One region of the Nocardia sp. NPDC058519 genome, then DNA from elsewhere that is predicted to be linked to it. Evidence: predicted binding sites of a transcription regulator. Region 1 holds the regulator's gene; the other holds the start of a gene.
The links. The regulator HspR, encoded in region 1, represses chaperone genes until heat shock. The targets are predictions, from matches to a motif close to ANNTGAGTNNNNNNNACTCANNT.
Positions count from the first base shown of each region.

Region 2: lon (endopeptidase La) is a predicted target of HspR. The motif match lies at 5,570-5,592, and genes of this name have one in related genera.

Region 1 covers NZ_JBHXNK010000045.1:20,565-28,005, reverse strand. The annotation lists gene ACFWPK_RS32190 (FAD-binding oxidoreductase) at 1-1,002, opposite strand, end outside; gene ACFWPK_RS32185 (heat shock protein transcriptional repressor HspR) at 1,619-1,966, opposite strand; gene dnaJ (molecular chaperone DnaJ) at 2,095-3,288, opposite strand; gene grpE (nucleotide exchange factor GrpE) at 3,313-3,855, opposite strand; gene dnaK (molecular chaperone DnaK) at 3,882-5,747, opposite strand; gene ACFWPK_RS32165 (MarR family winged helix-turn-helix transcriptional regulator) at 5,987-6,451, opposite strand; gene ACFWPK_RS32160 (MFS transporter) at 6,559-7,441, shown strand, end outside.
Region 2 covers NZ_JBHXNK010000012.1:16,661-24,101, reverse strand. The annotation lists gene ACFWPK_RS15625 (acryloyl-CoA reductase) at 1-370, opposite strand, end outside; gene ACFWPK_RS15620 (TetR/AcrR family transcriptional regulator) at 442-1,080, opposite strand; gene ACFWPK_RS15615 (DNA polymerase IV) at 1,184-2,251, opposite strand; partial or broken gene ACFWPK_RS15610 (PaaI family thioesterase) at 2,356-2,763, shown strand; gene lon (endopeptidase La) at 3,060-5,555, opposite strand; gene ACFWPK_RS15600 (YciI family protein) at 5,742-6,149, shown strand; gene ACFWPK_RS15595 (RNA polymerase sigma factor) at 6,146-7,288, shown strand; gene ACFWPK_RS15590 (DUF3068 domain-containing protein) at 7,348-7,441, opposite strand, start outside.

The DNA of each region.
Region 1 (7,441 bases):
GAGGCCGGGTAGTTCGGGATGGGGCTCGCCGGAATCGTAGTACCACCAGGGGTTTTCGTCACTTTCGGTGACAGGGGTGACGGTGAGCCATTTGTTCGCGATGGCGAGGTGACTCAGGACCTGGAGGTCGTAGAGGTCGCAGGGGTGGTGGCCGCCGACGAACAGGTGGACCTTCGGGTTCACCCGGCGCTGGGCCATCGCCATGATCTGGGCGCGCAGGGGGGCGATGCCGGTGCCGCAGCCGACCATCAGCATCTTGCGTTTGGTGTTGCGTGGCACGCCGAGGCCCCCGAGGGGCGAGCCGAGGCGCCACTGATCGCCGACGGCCGTGTGCGCGACCATGGCGGGGCTCACCCAGCCGCCGAGCACTCCGCGAACGTGGAACTCGATCTCGCCGTTGGCATTGGCCGGGTTCGCGGGCGAGAGATAGCGCCACATGCGCGGGCGCGAGGGGATCTGCACGCTGAGGTACTGGCCTGCGGCGTACTGCATCGGCTCGTCGAGCTGGATCCGAACGATGGAGAGATTGCGCAGCACCTCGCGATGTTCGACGACGGTGCCCGTCCAGGTAGCCGGTGTGGTCTCCTTGTCGGCGGCGCTGATCATCGCGCCGCTGATGGTGGCCAGGCCCTCGTCCCACGCGGTGGCGACCTCGTCGGTCCACATCTCCGCACCGGCGAACAACCGCATCGCCGACTTCAGCGAGTTGGCCACGGCCACATAGTGGGCCGGTTGCACGCCGTACTTTCGATGGTCGCGCCCGAGCTGGGCCAGGAACGGCAGCAGCTTGTCGGGTTCCTCGAGCCGGTCGAGCGCGTAGGAGATCGCCGAGACGAGGCGGTCGCGCTGGGAGTCCATGGCAGCCGGGAAGTAGTCGCGGACACCGGGGTAGTCCGTGAAGAGGATCGAGTAGAACGACCTCGACAGCTTCTCGGGTCCACCGTCTTCCGCAGCAACCGCCTTGAACGTAGTACGGATCAAAGCGATAGTCCGCGAATCCATATGTGTCACAACCTCGTTTCGCCATCGAACGCTAGCCGCGCCGGCGAGTGACGGGCTGGGAGGACACTCGTCAGCAGCCGATGCGAGAAGTCTAGGCGAGGTTTGCCAGCTTAGGAATCGTACTCTTAAACATCACGCATGTAATTCTTGAAATACCAGGCGGTTCCCAGTAGTTTCCCATGAAAACATACCTGAAGACCGTTAATTGCGGGTGAACACCTGCCGATGATTACCCAAAACGCCCGGCATACCAGGCATTTGGACGCCAACGTGCCTGGTAGAGCGACCTTTCCGCTACAACGACAGCCTGCCGCAACGCGACGCGCCGGGCCATGACACGCGGGGTAGGCGTACCGGAGTGGCTGGCCAGGGGCGGCGAATTACGTTCCGACCGACCCCAATTCAGCATCCCAACAGCAAACTTTTGGACGTCCACGGTGATAAATCCGCACCTCAGCGCGCCGCCACGCTACTTCCGATCAGCAAGATCACGAATAAGTGAGTTGCTGGAGAGTCACTGGCCGGTCGCCGGGGGTTGACCGGAGACGAGCGAACCCCCGGCTCGGCGTCCACCGCAGTGGATTTCGAACCGGAGGCTCGTCGTACCGAAAACGGCTCAGCGCCGATGCCGTGGCTGCCACACCACGAGCGCGGTACTGCGTGCCGGCGGCGACAGATCGGGCCGGTAGCCCGCCCGCAACCGCTCCAGCTCCGCGCTCATCTCCTCGACGCGCTGCTGCAACGCCTCCACCTGATTGGTGAGTTCGATGATGCGCTTGATGCCGGCGAGGTTGACGCCCTCGTCCTGCGACAGGCGCTGCACCTCGCGCAGCACCTCCACATCGCGGGCCGAGTAACGGCGTCCGCCACCCGAGGTCCGTTGCGGGGTGACCAAACCCAGCCGGTCGTAGGTACGCAACGTCTGCGCGTGCATCCCCGCCAGCTGAGCCGCCACCGAGATCATGAAGAACTCGGCACGCGAGGTAGCACCCGAAACAGACTTCGGATCCGGGCTATTTGCGCCTCTCCCTACACCCTCCGTGGTCACGCTGCGCTACCTCCTCCGGGCGCTGAGCTCGATGCGCGGGGACATCAAGCACCCGCCCATCCTGCACGCGGTTCGAAGCCACTGGTCTTCTCCGCCTCCTGATAGCGCTTGAGCGCATCGGTGGCATCGGAGTCGAGCGATTGCGGTACCGCGACCTTCACCGTGACCAGCAGGTCACCGGCGCCGCCTGCCGCACCGCGCTTGGGCACACCACGACCGCGAACCCGCAGGATACGCCCGTCGGCGGTGCCCGCGGGCACCTTCACGCCGACCCGGCCGTCCAGCGTGGGCACGGAAACCGTAGTCCCGAGGACCAATTCGCTGTAGCTCACCGGGAGCACCAGGGTGAGGTCGTCGCCCTGACGGCCGAAGACCTTGTCCTGGCTGACGTGCACCGTGACATACAGATCGCCCGAAGGCGCACCGCGCAGACCCGCCTCGCCCTGACCGGCCAGCCGGATCTTCTGCCCATCGCTGACGCCCGGTGGGATCCGGACGGTGATGGTGCGGGTGCGGTTCTGGATACCGGTGCCCGAGCAGTCGGTGCACGGGTCGTCGATGATCGACCCGGTACCGCGGCAGTCGTCGCAGGGCTCGCTGAAACCGAACGCGCCCTGATTACGGCTGACCACGCCCGCACCGTTGCAGTGCGGGCACACGCGCGGGCTGGTGCCCGGCTTGGCACCGCTGCCGTGACAGGTGGTGCACGGCGAGGGACTTGTCATCCGCAGTGGAACGGTGACGCCCTGGGCGGCCTCGCGGAAACCCAGGGTGGTCTCGGTCTCCACATCGGCACCGCGGCGCGGACGAGCCGCCGCCCGGCCGCCGCCACCCCGGTTGAACAGCCCGCCCAGCAGATCGCCGAGCCCGCCGTCGCCCGCGGTACCGGTGCCACCGGCCTGACCGAAGATGTCACCGATGTTGAAGTCCTGCGAGAAGCCGCCGCCTGCACCGGGGTTGAACCCGCCGCCGCCGTAGGCCCGGCCGCCTCCGCCGCCGCCCGCGAACAGGCGACGCGTCTCGTCGTACTCCTTGCGCTTGGCCGGATCCGACAGCACCGCGTTGGCTTCGCTGACGGTCTTGAACCGCTCCTCGGCCTTGGTGTCACCCGGGTTGGAATCCGGGTGCAGGTCGCGGGCGAGCTTGCGGTAGGCCTTCTTGATCTCGTCCTGCGAGGCGCCGGAGGAGACACCCAGCTCCTTGTAGAAGTCCTTTTCGATCCACTCCCGTTGGCTCACCGGGCATCTCCTCCTTTCGCGTTCTTATTGACTGTCGACGGCATCCGGATCCGATGCCCCCGCGGCCTCGGCATCGGTTACCCCGACCAACGCGTGCCGAAGCACCCGGTCGCCGAACCGATAGCCCTTGCGCATGACGATACCGATCACCGGGTCGGCGCCCGAACCCTCGTGCTGCACTGCCTCGTGCAGCGTGGGGTCGAACGGGTCACCGGCGGAACCGAATTCGACGAGACCCTGCTTGGTGAGCGCGGTCTCGAGCTTGTCGGCGACGGACTTCAGCGGGCCGGAATCGAGGTCGCCGTGCGACCTCGCCCGATCCAGATCGTCGAGCACCGCGAGCAATTCGGTGACCACCGAGGCCTTGGCGGCATCGATGTTGGCCTGGCGGTCGCGCTCGACCCGGCGGCGGTAGTTCGCGTATTCCGCGGTCAACCGCTGCAGATCGGCCGTGCGCTCGGCCAGCTCGTCGTTCTCCGGCTCGACAACTTCGGCGTCGAGGGCGGAGTCCGCCGGGGCGGCCTCCGCGTTCTCGTCCGCGGTGTCGTCCAGGATGTCGGTGACCAACTCCTGCTCCGAGGAGTTCGCCTCGGTCACTTCTTGTCCGTGTCGACCGGCTCGTCCACGACCTCCGCGTCGACGACCTGGTCGTCATCGGCCTGGCTCGGGCCCGCGCCGTTGCCGGACTGCGCGTCGGCGGCGGCGGAGGCTTCGTAGATCGCCTGGCCAAGCGCCTGCGACTCGGTGGCCAGCTTCTCCACGGCCGACTTCACCGCGGAGATATCGGTGCCTTCCAGCGCCTGCTTGGCCTCGGTGACCGCGTTCTCCACCTTCGCCAGCTGATCGGCGGAGACCTGTGCGCCACCCTCGCTCAGCTTCTGCTCGTTGATGAACTTCTCGGTCTGGTGCACCAGCGACTCGGCCTGGTTGCGGGTCTCGGCCTCCTCACGGCGCGCCTTGTCGTCGGCGGCGTGCGCCTCGGCGTCGGCGACCATGCGGTCGATCTCTTCCTTGGACAGACCGGAGCCGTCCTGGATCTTGATCTTGTTTTCCTTGCCGGTGCCCTTGTCCTTCGCGGTGACGTGCACGATGCCGTTGGCGTCGATGTCGAAGGTGACCTCGATCTGCGGCACGCCACGCGGGGCGGGCGGCAGGCCGGTGAGCTCGAAGGAGCCGAGCAGCTTGTTGTGCGAGGCGATCTCGCGCTCACCCTGGAACACCTGGATCTGCACCGAAGGCTGGTTGTCGTCAGCGGTGGTGAAGGTTTCCGAGCGCTTGGTGGGGATGGTGGTGTTGCGCTCGATGAGCTTGGTCATCACGCCACCCTTGGTCTCGATGCCCAGCGACAGCGGGGTGACATCGAGCAGCAGGACGTCCTTGACCTCACCCTTGAGCACGCCGGCCTGCAGGGCTGCGCCGACGGCGACGACCTCGTCCGGGTTCACGCCCTTGTTGGGCTCGCGGCCGCCGGTCAGTTCCTTGACCAGGTCGGACACGGCGGGCATACGGGTGGAGCCACCGACGAGCACGACGTGGTCGATATCGGCCACGTTCAGGCCCGAGTCCTTGATCACGGACTGGAACGGCGCGCGGGTGCGATCCAGCAGATCAGAGGTGATCTTCTGGAACTCCGAGCGGGTGAGCTGCTCGTCGAGGAACAGCGGGTTCTTGTCCGCGTCGACGGTGATGTAGGGCAGGTTGATCGAGGTGGACTGGCCCGAGGACAGTTCGATCTTGGCCTTCTCGGCAGCCTCGCGCAGACGCTGCATGGCCATCTTGTCCTTGGTCAGGTCGATGCCCGAGGACGCCTTGAACTTGTCGACCAGCCAGGAAACGACGCGCTCGTCCCAGTCGTCGCCACCGAGGTGGTTGTCACCGGAGGTCGCGCGGACCTCGACGACGCCCTCGCCGATTTCCAGCAGCGAGACGTCGAAGGTGCCGCCGCCGAGGTCGAAGACCAGGATGGTCTGCTCTTTGTCGCCCTTGTCCAGGCCGTACGCCAGCGCGGCGGCGGTGGGCTCGTTGACGATGCGCAGCACGTTGAGTCCGGCGATCTGGCCGGCTTCCTTGGTGGCCTGACGCTGGGCGTCTTCGAAGTAGGCCGGGACGGTGATCACGGCGTCGGTGATCTCCTCGCCCAGGTAGGCCTCGGCGTCGCGCTTCAGCTTCATCAGCGTGCGCGCGGAGATCTCCTGCGGCGTGTACTTCTTGTCGTCGATCTCGACGTTCCAGTCGGTGCCGATGTGGCGCTTGACCGAGCGGATGGTGCGGTCGACGTTGGTGACCGCCTGGTTCTTCGCGGGCTGACCGACGAGAACCTCGCCGTTCTTCGCGAAGGCGACGATCGAGGGGGTGGTGCGCGAGCCTTCCGAGTTCGCGACGACGACCGGCTCGCCGCCTTCGAGCACGGCGACGACGGAGTTCGTGGTCCCGAGGTCGATTCCGACCGCACGAGCCATAGTGGTTTCCTCCTGTTTTTGATGGGCTGAGCGTAGTGGGCTCAATCCTGCCTTCGAGATCCACCGTGAGTCAACCCGAAGTTGAGTCAGGTCCGCTCATGTTGTTGATCAGCACAACCAGTAGCTGCGGCGATTCATTCCCGCCACCCGAAAAAAACTTCCCGACCCCCGGCCATTCTTGCCACGAGTGCGCTCAACTGCAGCCCCTGATACTGGATCGTGACGGTCCGGAGAGGGAACTATCGAGTGAGGCCGGGGTGGATGCCGGGGCGAAGGCCGTTGCCTTCGGCGGTTCGGCGCAGGAGATCGAGGAAGAGGGTGCGGTCCTCGGGAGACAGGGGGGACAGGACTTCGGCGTCCAGCTCGGCTACCCGCTGCTCGGCTTCGGCAAGGAGCGCGTGGGCGGCAGGGAGGAGGTGGAGGGCATGCGCTCGGCGATCGCTGGGGTGGCGGCGGCGTTCGACGAGATCGCGTTTTTCCAGGTCGTCCACCAGGCCGACCATGACGTTGCGGTGGATCTCCAGAGCCTCACCGAGCTCCTGCTGAGTGCGGCCGTCATGGGCCCTCAGGAGCTTCAGCATGCCGAAGTGACGGGGTTTGATACCGAGCGGCGCCAGCAGATCACCGAAGCGGTAGGCGGTATGGAAGCCCAGTTGGCCGAGGAGGAATCCGGCATGGGTCGACAGCTGCGTCGGGTCGGTCACACCCCTACGATACGCCGATTAACGCACCGTTCGTGATTGCACTCTTGATTGATAATCACTCGAGGTGCATAGTTTGAGAGGACTTCCCTACTCGAAGAGAGACCATCGTGACTACCTCTCCCACTCCCCCCGACGCCGATCCCCGGCGCTGGATCGCCTTCGCGGTGGTCCTGGCCGCCGGCTTCATGGATCTACTCGACGTGACCATCGTCAACGTGGCCGTGCCGAGCATTCGCAACGACCTGCACGCCGAGTACTCACAGCTCGAATGGATCATCGCCGCGTACGTCCTCGCCTTCGCCGCGGTGTTGATCACCGGTGGGCGACTCGGCGACATCTATGGTCGCAAACGCGTATTCCTCACCGGCATGGCCGGTTTCACGATCGCCTCGGCGGCGTGCGGGCTGGCCACCGATCCGACCGTGCTGATCGGGTCCCGTTTCGCGCAGGGCGCGATGGGGGCATTGATGGTGCCGCAGATTCTGGCCATCATTCAGACGACATTTCCGAAAGAGGAGCGGGCCAAGGCAATCGCCGTCTACAGCGGTGTCGGCGGCTCCGCCTCAGCCGTCGGGCTCGCGCTCGGCGGAGTGCTGGTGCAGGCCGATCTGTTCGGGTTGGCCTGGCGGCCGATCTTCTTGGTGAACATCCCGGTCGGCATCGCGGGGTTCATCGCGGCGTGGTTCGCGATGAGCGATTCGAAGTCGGCTACGCCGCCTCGGCTGGATCCGGTCGGGATGGTGCTGGCGGTTTCCGCTGTGCTGCTGCTGGTCTACCCGGTGACCGAGGGGCGTCGACTCGACTGGCCCGCTTGGACTTTCGTGATGATGGGGGTAGCTCTCGCGGTTTTCGCCGGGTTCCTGCTCTATGAGCGTGCGCTGGCTCGGGCGGGGCGGTCGCCGTTGGTCGACCTCGGGCTGTTCCGGTCACGACCGTTCGCGATCGGACTGGGAGCCTGGTTGTTGTTCTGGATCGCCATGGGTGGGTTCT
Region 2 (7,441 bases), on a different contig from region 1:
TGGCGGCGTCGCGGGTGTCGAGCCCATCGAGCTTCACCACCCACTCGGCAGGCACCCTGGTGTATTCGGCGAAGCCGCCGTTGCGGGAAACACCCAGGTCGTAGCCGTGCGCGATCACCTGATCACCAGGGGCGAAGTCATCGGTATCCGAGGAGACCACCTCACCGGTGAGGTCGATACCGGGCACGATCGGGTAGTTGCGCACCACCCCACCACGCGGTGTAATCGCCAGCAGGTCTTTGTAATTCGCGCTCGAGTAATGGACCTTGATCGTCACGTCCCCGGTGCCGAGGAAGTCATCCCCCACCGTTTCGCGGGCGAGCACGATCCCACCGTCGGATTCACGGGCAACCATCGCTGAGAACTCCATCGCCCGAGCATACGAGTTCGGAGCCCCGATTTGGAGGTACCTGTACTTGGACGGTTGACCACCGGCAACTGTCAGTGTCCGGGTGCGTCAGCCGGCGCCAGCGTGGTGATCCAGAGCGCGATCATGTCGGCGGTCTGGTCGATCACCGTATCGCGGTCCATGCCCTCTTCTTCCATCTTGACCGAGCGCAGCGCGGTGGAGAAGCCCGCGTTGAGCACGATGTAGGCCATGGTGTCGACGTCGAGGCCATGGGTCGGGCCGAGCGACTGGATGAGGTAGAGCTTGATGACCATTCGCAGGCGGGGTTCGAATTCGGGGATACCACTGCCGTAGAACTGCAGATCCGCCAACAGGGCGCGCACGAGCGGGCCGTTGGCTACCAGGATTTCGACCCCGATGCGGATGATCTCGGCAACCGCGTCGCGCCGGGGTCGGTCGACGACCGAGATGGTGAGCAGCTGACTGTATTTTTCCTCAGCCTGCGCGAACAGGCTGCCGGTGAGCTCCTTGACGATCTCTTCGCGGTCGGTGAAATACCGGTACAGGGTGCCGATACTCATGCCGGCTTCCGCGGCGATCCGGTTGGTCGAGGTGTTGGCGATACCGCGATCACCGAACAGCTGAGCGGCCACCTCGAGAATCCGTGCTCGTGTCTCCTTCGCGCGATCCTGCTTGGGGCGTTTGCGCTGGGGATCGGCATGGGCTGGCATCAGGTGGACCTCGAGAGAAAGCCGAACAAAGTGAGCGAGAACTCACACATCATGATCACGAATACACCGGAATCGGTCAATTCCCCCTGCCTGAGCCGGCAGGTCAGTGGGGGAGTAGTTCGAGGCGGACGCCGAGGAGGCGGACCGGGCGGTCGAGGTCGAAGCGGGCGATGATCGCGAGGGCGGTGTCGACGATGGCGGCGATGTCGTCGGTGGGGGTGGGGAGTTTTTGCTGTTTGCTGCGGGTGTAGAAGGTTTTCGTGCGGACGGTGACCGAGACCCGGGTGCTGATGCGGTGGTGTTCGCGCATTTCCTCGGCGACTTCGGTGGCGATGCGAGCGACCTCGCGGCGGATGTCGCCGGGGTCGGTGAGGTCGTGCGGGAAGGTTTCGGATTTGCTGCGGCCCACGGGGACTCGCGGGGTGGTCGAGAGTTCGGTGTCGCCTTTGCCGTGGCCGAGGACCCACAGGTAGGGGCCGGTGTTCGGGCCGAATTCGGCGGCCAGGCGCTGACGGTCGGCGGCCATCAGTTCGGCGACCGTGGTGATGTCGAGGTCGGCCATGCGTTTGGCGATGCGGGCGCCGACGCCCCAGAGCGCGTCGGTGGGGCGGTGGCCCATGAGCTCGGTCCAGTTGGCGGCGGTCAGTTCGAAGATCCCGGCGGCCGCGCCCTCGTCGTGTTCGGGTTCGGCGGAGGTCTTGCCCGCGGACTTGGCGAAGCCGGTGGCGAGTTTCGCGGTGAGTTTGTTGTCGCCGATGCCGACCGCACAGGTGAGGCCGAGTTCGATGATGGCAGTGCGGATTTCGGCGGCGAGATGCCACGGATCGGCATCGGTTGCGACGAAGGCTTCGTCCATCCCCCAGACCTCGACCGCACCCGCCACCCGGCCGAGTGTCGCCATGATCTCCTCGGAGGCCACCTCGTACGCGGCCATGTCGACCGGCAGGAAAACGCCCTCCGGACACTTGCGCTTGGCCATTTTCAACGCCATGCCCGCATGCACGCCATAGGCCCTCGCGGGATAAGACGCGCAGGTCACGACCTTGCGAGGCTGTTCGGGATCACCTTCGCCGCCGACGATGACCGGCTGACCGCGCAGCTCAGGGCGACGCCGGAATTCCACCGCCGCCTGGAATTGGTCGAGATCGACATGCAGGAGCCACCGGGGCACAGTTCCGTCATACCCCATGGCACCGAGAATCCGGCGTAACCGGGCGTGGCAATATCCGTAGCGCGCCAACCGATCACGACTGAGCTCGAAGAACGGAACACCCGATGCCGACCGAAGCCACCACCCTCGACCTCGACCTGGCGCGCCAGGTGCTCGCCGCGCAGCCGTTCGCCCGTCTGGTCGGCACCGAGCTCACCGAATTCGGTGATGGCGCAGCCACGCTCGTCATCGATATCCAGCCAGAACACGGCCAGCAGTTCGGCTTCGTGCACGGCGGGGTGCTCGCCTACGCCGCCGACAACGCCCTCACCTTCGCCGCGGGCACCGTCCTCGGCCCCAACGTCCTCACCGGCGGCTTCACCATCACCTACCTGCGCCCCGCCCAGGGCGAACGCCTGCGCGTGCACGCCACCGTCCTCGGCGCCACCCGCCGCCAGGCCGTCACCCACTGCGACGTCTACGCCGAAACCGAGGGCGAGGAACCCATCCTCTGCGCGGTCGCCCAGGGCACCACCCGCCGCGTCGAAAAGGACCTCGCACCCTCCACCGAGGAAGACACGGAAGAATTCGACGACGACGACCTCGACGACCTCGACCTCGACGACGACCAGGACAACTACGACACCGATCAACTGGCGGTAGTCACCGTGGACGGCCCGGTACTGCCGCCGACCGTCAGCCGGTAGGCCGGGAATCGCGGCACGGATCAGATCCGCGCGATCGTGAGCGATGCGGCCGAGGATGGTTGCTCCGGACAAGGCAACGGGCCGCACACAGTGAGCTGTGCACGGCCCGTCGATAGTTCGGATCAGGCGCTGACGGCGAAGGTTTTGCCGTCGGCGGCGGGTTCGGCGATCGGTTCGATGGCGTAGGCCAGGATGTCTGCCACGTCGGCGACGGGGCGGACGTTCAGTGCGGCAAGGACCTCTGCCGGGACCTCGTCGAGGTCGGGTTCGTTGCGGGCGGGGATGAAGACGGTCTTCAGGCCCGCGCGCTGGGCGGCGAGGAGTTTCTGTTTCACGCCGCCGATCGGCAGGACGCTGCCGTTCAGCGTGACCTCGCCGGTCATGCCGACATCGCCGCGGACCGGGCGGCCCAGTGCCAGTGACACCAGGGCGGTGACCATGGTGACACCCGCCGATGGGCCGTCCTTGGGGACCGCGCCCGCGGGGAAGTGGATGTGGATATTGCGATCGAGGACCTTGGGTTCGATGCCGATTTCCTCCAGGTGCGAGCGCACGTAGGTGAGGGCGATCTGGGCGGACTCCTTCATGACATCGCCGAGCTGGCCGGTGAGGGTGAGGGAACGCTCGCCCTCGGCGCCGTTGGCCTCGATGTAGAGCACATCGCCGCCCGCACCGGTCACCGCGAGGCCCGTCGCCACACCGGGCACCGAGGTGCGTTCCATCGAATCCGGGGTGAAGCGGGGGCGGCCGAGGTAGTCGGTGAGGTTGTCGAGGTCGACCACCAGGCTCGTCACCTGACCGACCGGCTGCGGACCGGCGGCGATGTCGATGACGTTGTTGTCGTAGCCGAGTTCGGGGTCGTAACCGAGCACCGCGCCTCCGCCCAGCTCGCCCTTGTCGACGAGTGCGGCGTTGTCGGGCCCGGCCTTCTCACCGACGCTCGCGGGGTCGCCCGTGACGAGGCGAGTCGCCGCCTTGCGCAAGGCTTTTGCCACCAGACGCTCCATTTGACGCACGCCCGCCTCGCGGGTGTAGTTCGCCGCGATCTCGCGCAACGCCGCGTCGGTGATCGAAACCTCTTCCGTGGTCAGGGCATTGCGCTCCAGCTGGCGGGGGACCAGGAAGTCGCGGGCGATGGCCACCTTGTCGGCCTCGGTGTAGCCGTCGACGGTGATGAGCTCCATGCGGTCGAGCAGGGGACCGGGGATGGTGTCCATGACATTGGCGGTCGCGATGAACAGGACGTTCGACAGGTCGAGGTCCAGGTCGAGGTAGTGGTCGCGGAAGGTGTGGTTCTGCGCGGGGTCGAGGACCTCGAGCAGCGCCGCCGCCGGATCACCACGGAAGTCGGAGCCGACCTTGTCGATCTCGTCCAGCAGGACAACGGGATTCATCGAACCCGCCTCCTTCACCGCGCGCACGATCCGGCCCGGCAACGCGCCGACGTAGGTGCGGCGGTGGCCACGGATCTCGGCCTCGTCGCGCACGCCGCCAAGGGCAACGCGAACGAACTTGCGGCCCAGTGCTTTTGCGACCGACTCGCCCAGCGAGGTCTTACCGACACCGGGCGGACCGACCAGCACGAGCACCGCGCCGGAACCGCGTCCGCCGACGACCTCGAGGCCACGCGCGGCCCGCCGCGATCGCACGGCCAGGTACTCGACCATGCGGTCCTTCACCTCGTCGAGACCGTGGTGATCGGCGTCGAGCACCGCGCGAGCGGCCGAAACATCGGTGCTGTCTTCGGTTTTCACCGTCCACGGCAGATCGAGCACGGTGTCGAGCCAGGTGCGGATCCAGCCCGATTCCGGGCTCTGATCACTGGCGCGCTCCAGCCGGCCGACCTCGCGCAGCGCCTCGGCCCGCACGTTCTCGGGCAGGTCCGCGTTCTCCACGCGGGTGCGGTAGTCGTCGGCGCCGTCGGGTTCGTCCTCGCCGAGTTCCTTGCGGATGGCGTTGAGCTGCTGGCGCAGCAGGAACTCGCGCTGGCTCTTCTCCATGCCGTCGCGGACGTCTTCGGAGATCTTGTCGGTGACCTCCACCTCGGCGATGTGGTCCTTGATCCACTCGAGCTGACGGGTCAGCCGCACGACGACATCGGGGGTCTCGAGCAGCTCGCGCTTCTGCTCATCGGACAGGTACGGCGCGTAGCCCGCGGTGTCGGCGATGGCCTCCACGTCGTCGAGCTGGTTGACGATATCGATGATCTGCCAGGCCTCACGCCGCTGCAGGACGGCGACGACCAGCTTCTTGTACTCGGCGGCGAGTGCGGTGGTGTGTTCGTCGGGTTCGACCGACTCGACGAGCTCGGCCTCCACCCACAGCGCGGCCCCCGGCCCGGTGACCCCGTGCCCGATCCGCGCCCTGCGCTCGGCCTTCAACACGGCCGCGGGCGCGCCACCGCGCATCCGGCCGACCTGTTCGATGGTGGCGACCACGCCGTAGGACGCGTATCCCTCGTCGAGGCGCGGCGCGACCAGCACCGAGCCGGTTTTGGCTGCCTGCGCGGCGTCGATGGCGGCCTGCGCGGATTCGTCCAGTTCGATGGGCACGACCATGCCCGGCAGCACGATCGGATCGGTCAGGAACAGCACCGGCAGGTTCTGAGCTGAAGTCATGTCGACCCTTCCAAAGTTGAGCTTTGCTGACTCAACATGGACCCCCGACTGTTTGTTCCTGCAGGTGGCGCCGTTCACTCCTGGCGAAAAATTCTCCGAAATTCTTTCGCCGTGGATGTCGAGAACGCGCGAACGGCTCCGTCCCAGGGGTACAACCCACGAAGAACACGAACCGAGGAGAACATCATGGCCAAGTACCTGCTGCTCAAGCACTACCGTGGCGCGCCCGCATCGGTCAACGACGCGCCGATGGATCAGTGGACGCCGGACGAGGTGTCCGCGCATGTGCGGTACATGGTGGATTTCGCCGATCGGCTGCGATCGACCGGCGAGTTCGTCGACGGTCAGGCGCTGTCCACGCAGGGCACGTGGGTGCGCTCGGACGGCGAGGGGCGCCCGCCGGTCACCGACGGGCCGTTCGCGGAGACCAAGGACCTGATCGCCGGGTGGATGGTCATCGACGTCGAGACCTATGACCGGGCGCTCGAGCTGGCCGGGGAGCTGTCGGCGGCACCGGGCGCGGGCGGGAAGCCGGTGCAGGAATGGCTCGAACTGCGGCCGTTCTACACGGAGTTGCCCACGGTGACCGAGTGAACGACGCGCTACTACGCGAACTCGTCCCCGCGGTGATCGGGATCCTCGTCCGCCGCGGGGCCGAGTTCGCGGCGGCCGAGGACGCGGTGCAGGAGGCGCTGATCCGGGCGCTGGAGACCTGGCCCGAGGATCCACCGCGCGATGCGAAGGGCTGGCTCGTCTCCGCCGCCTGGCGAAAGTTCATCGATGCGACGCGGGCCGAAACATCGAGGCGGGGGAGGGAATTCGCAGTCGATACCGAGCCGGAAGCCGGGCCGGTGCCCGCCACGGACGACACGCTGTGGCTGTATTTCCTGTGCGCGCACCCTTCGCTGTCTCCCGGCTCGGCCGTCGCACTGACCTTGCGCGCGGTCGGCGGCCTGACGACCCGGCAGATCGCGACGGCCTACCTGGTGCCGGAATCGACTATGGCGCAACGGATCAGCCGGGCCAAGAAGCGGATCACCGGCCTACCGCTCGACCGTCCCAGCGATCCGACGACCGTGCTGCGCGTGCTCTACCTCGTCTTCAACGAGGGCTACAGCGGCGACATCGACCTGGCGGCCGAAGCCATCCGCCTCACCCGCCAGCTCGCCGCCTCGACCGGCGAACCCGAGGTCGCGGGGCTGCTCGCGCTGATGCTGCTGCACCACGCCCGCCGTGCGTCGCGCACCGAGGGCGGGCGCTTGGTTCCGCTCGCCGAACAGGACCGATCCCGTTGGGACACACACCTCATCGCCGAAGGCGTGACGATCCTGCAAGCCGCGCTGGCCCGTGACCGCCTGGGCGAGTACCAGGCCCAAGCCGCGATCGCCGCCCTGCACGCGGATGCCCCGAGTACCACCGACACGGACTGGATACAGATCGTGGAGTGGTACGACGAACTTCTGCTTCTCACCGACAACCCGGTAGTGCGCCTGAATCGCGCGGTCGCGGTCGGCGAGGCCGACGGCCCCCGAGCAGGCCTGGCCGCCTTGGCAGATCTCGACCCGGAACTACCGCGCCACAGTGCGTCCCGTGCCTACCTACTCGAACGGGCGGGCGATCTCGAACAGGCCGCGACCCTGTACGCCGAAGCGGCCCGCACAGCCACCACCGTTCTCGAGCGCGACCACCTCACCCGCGAGGCCGCCCGAGTTCGGCAGTTGTCGCGATCCTGAAAACAGCTCGGCCTCCCCCGGGTTGAGGACCGGGGGAGGCCGAGTTGTGGACAGGTGGCTTACAGGTTCGAGGAACGAATCCGCTCGGTCGGGGGATCGAACGGGCGGCCCGAGGTGGAGCCCGAGCTCAGGAATCCGAGGACCGCGCCGCCG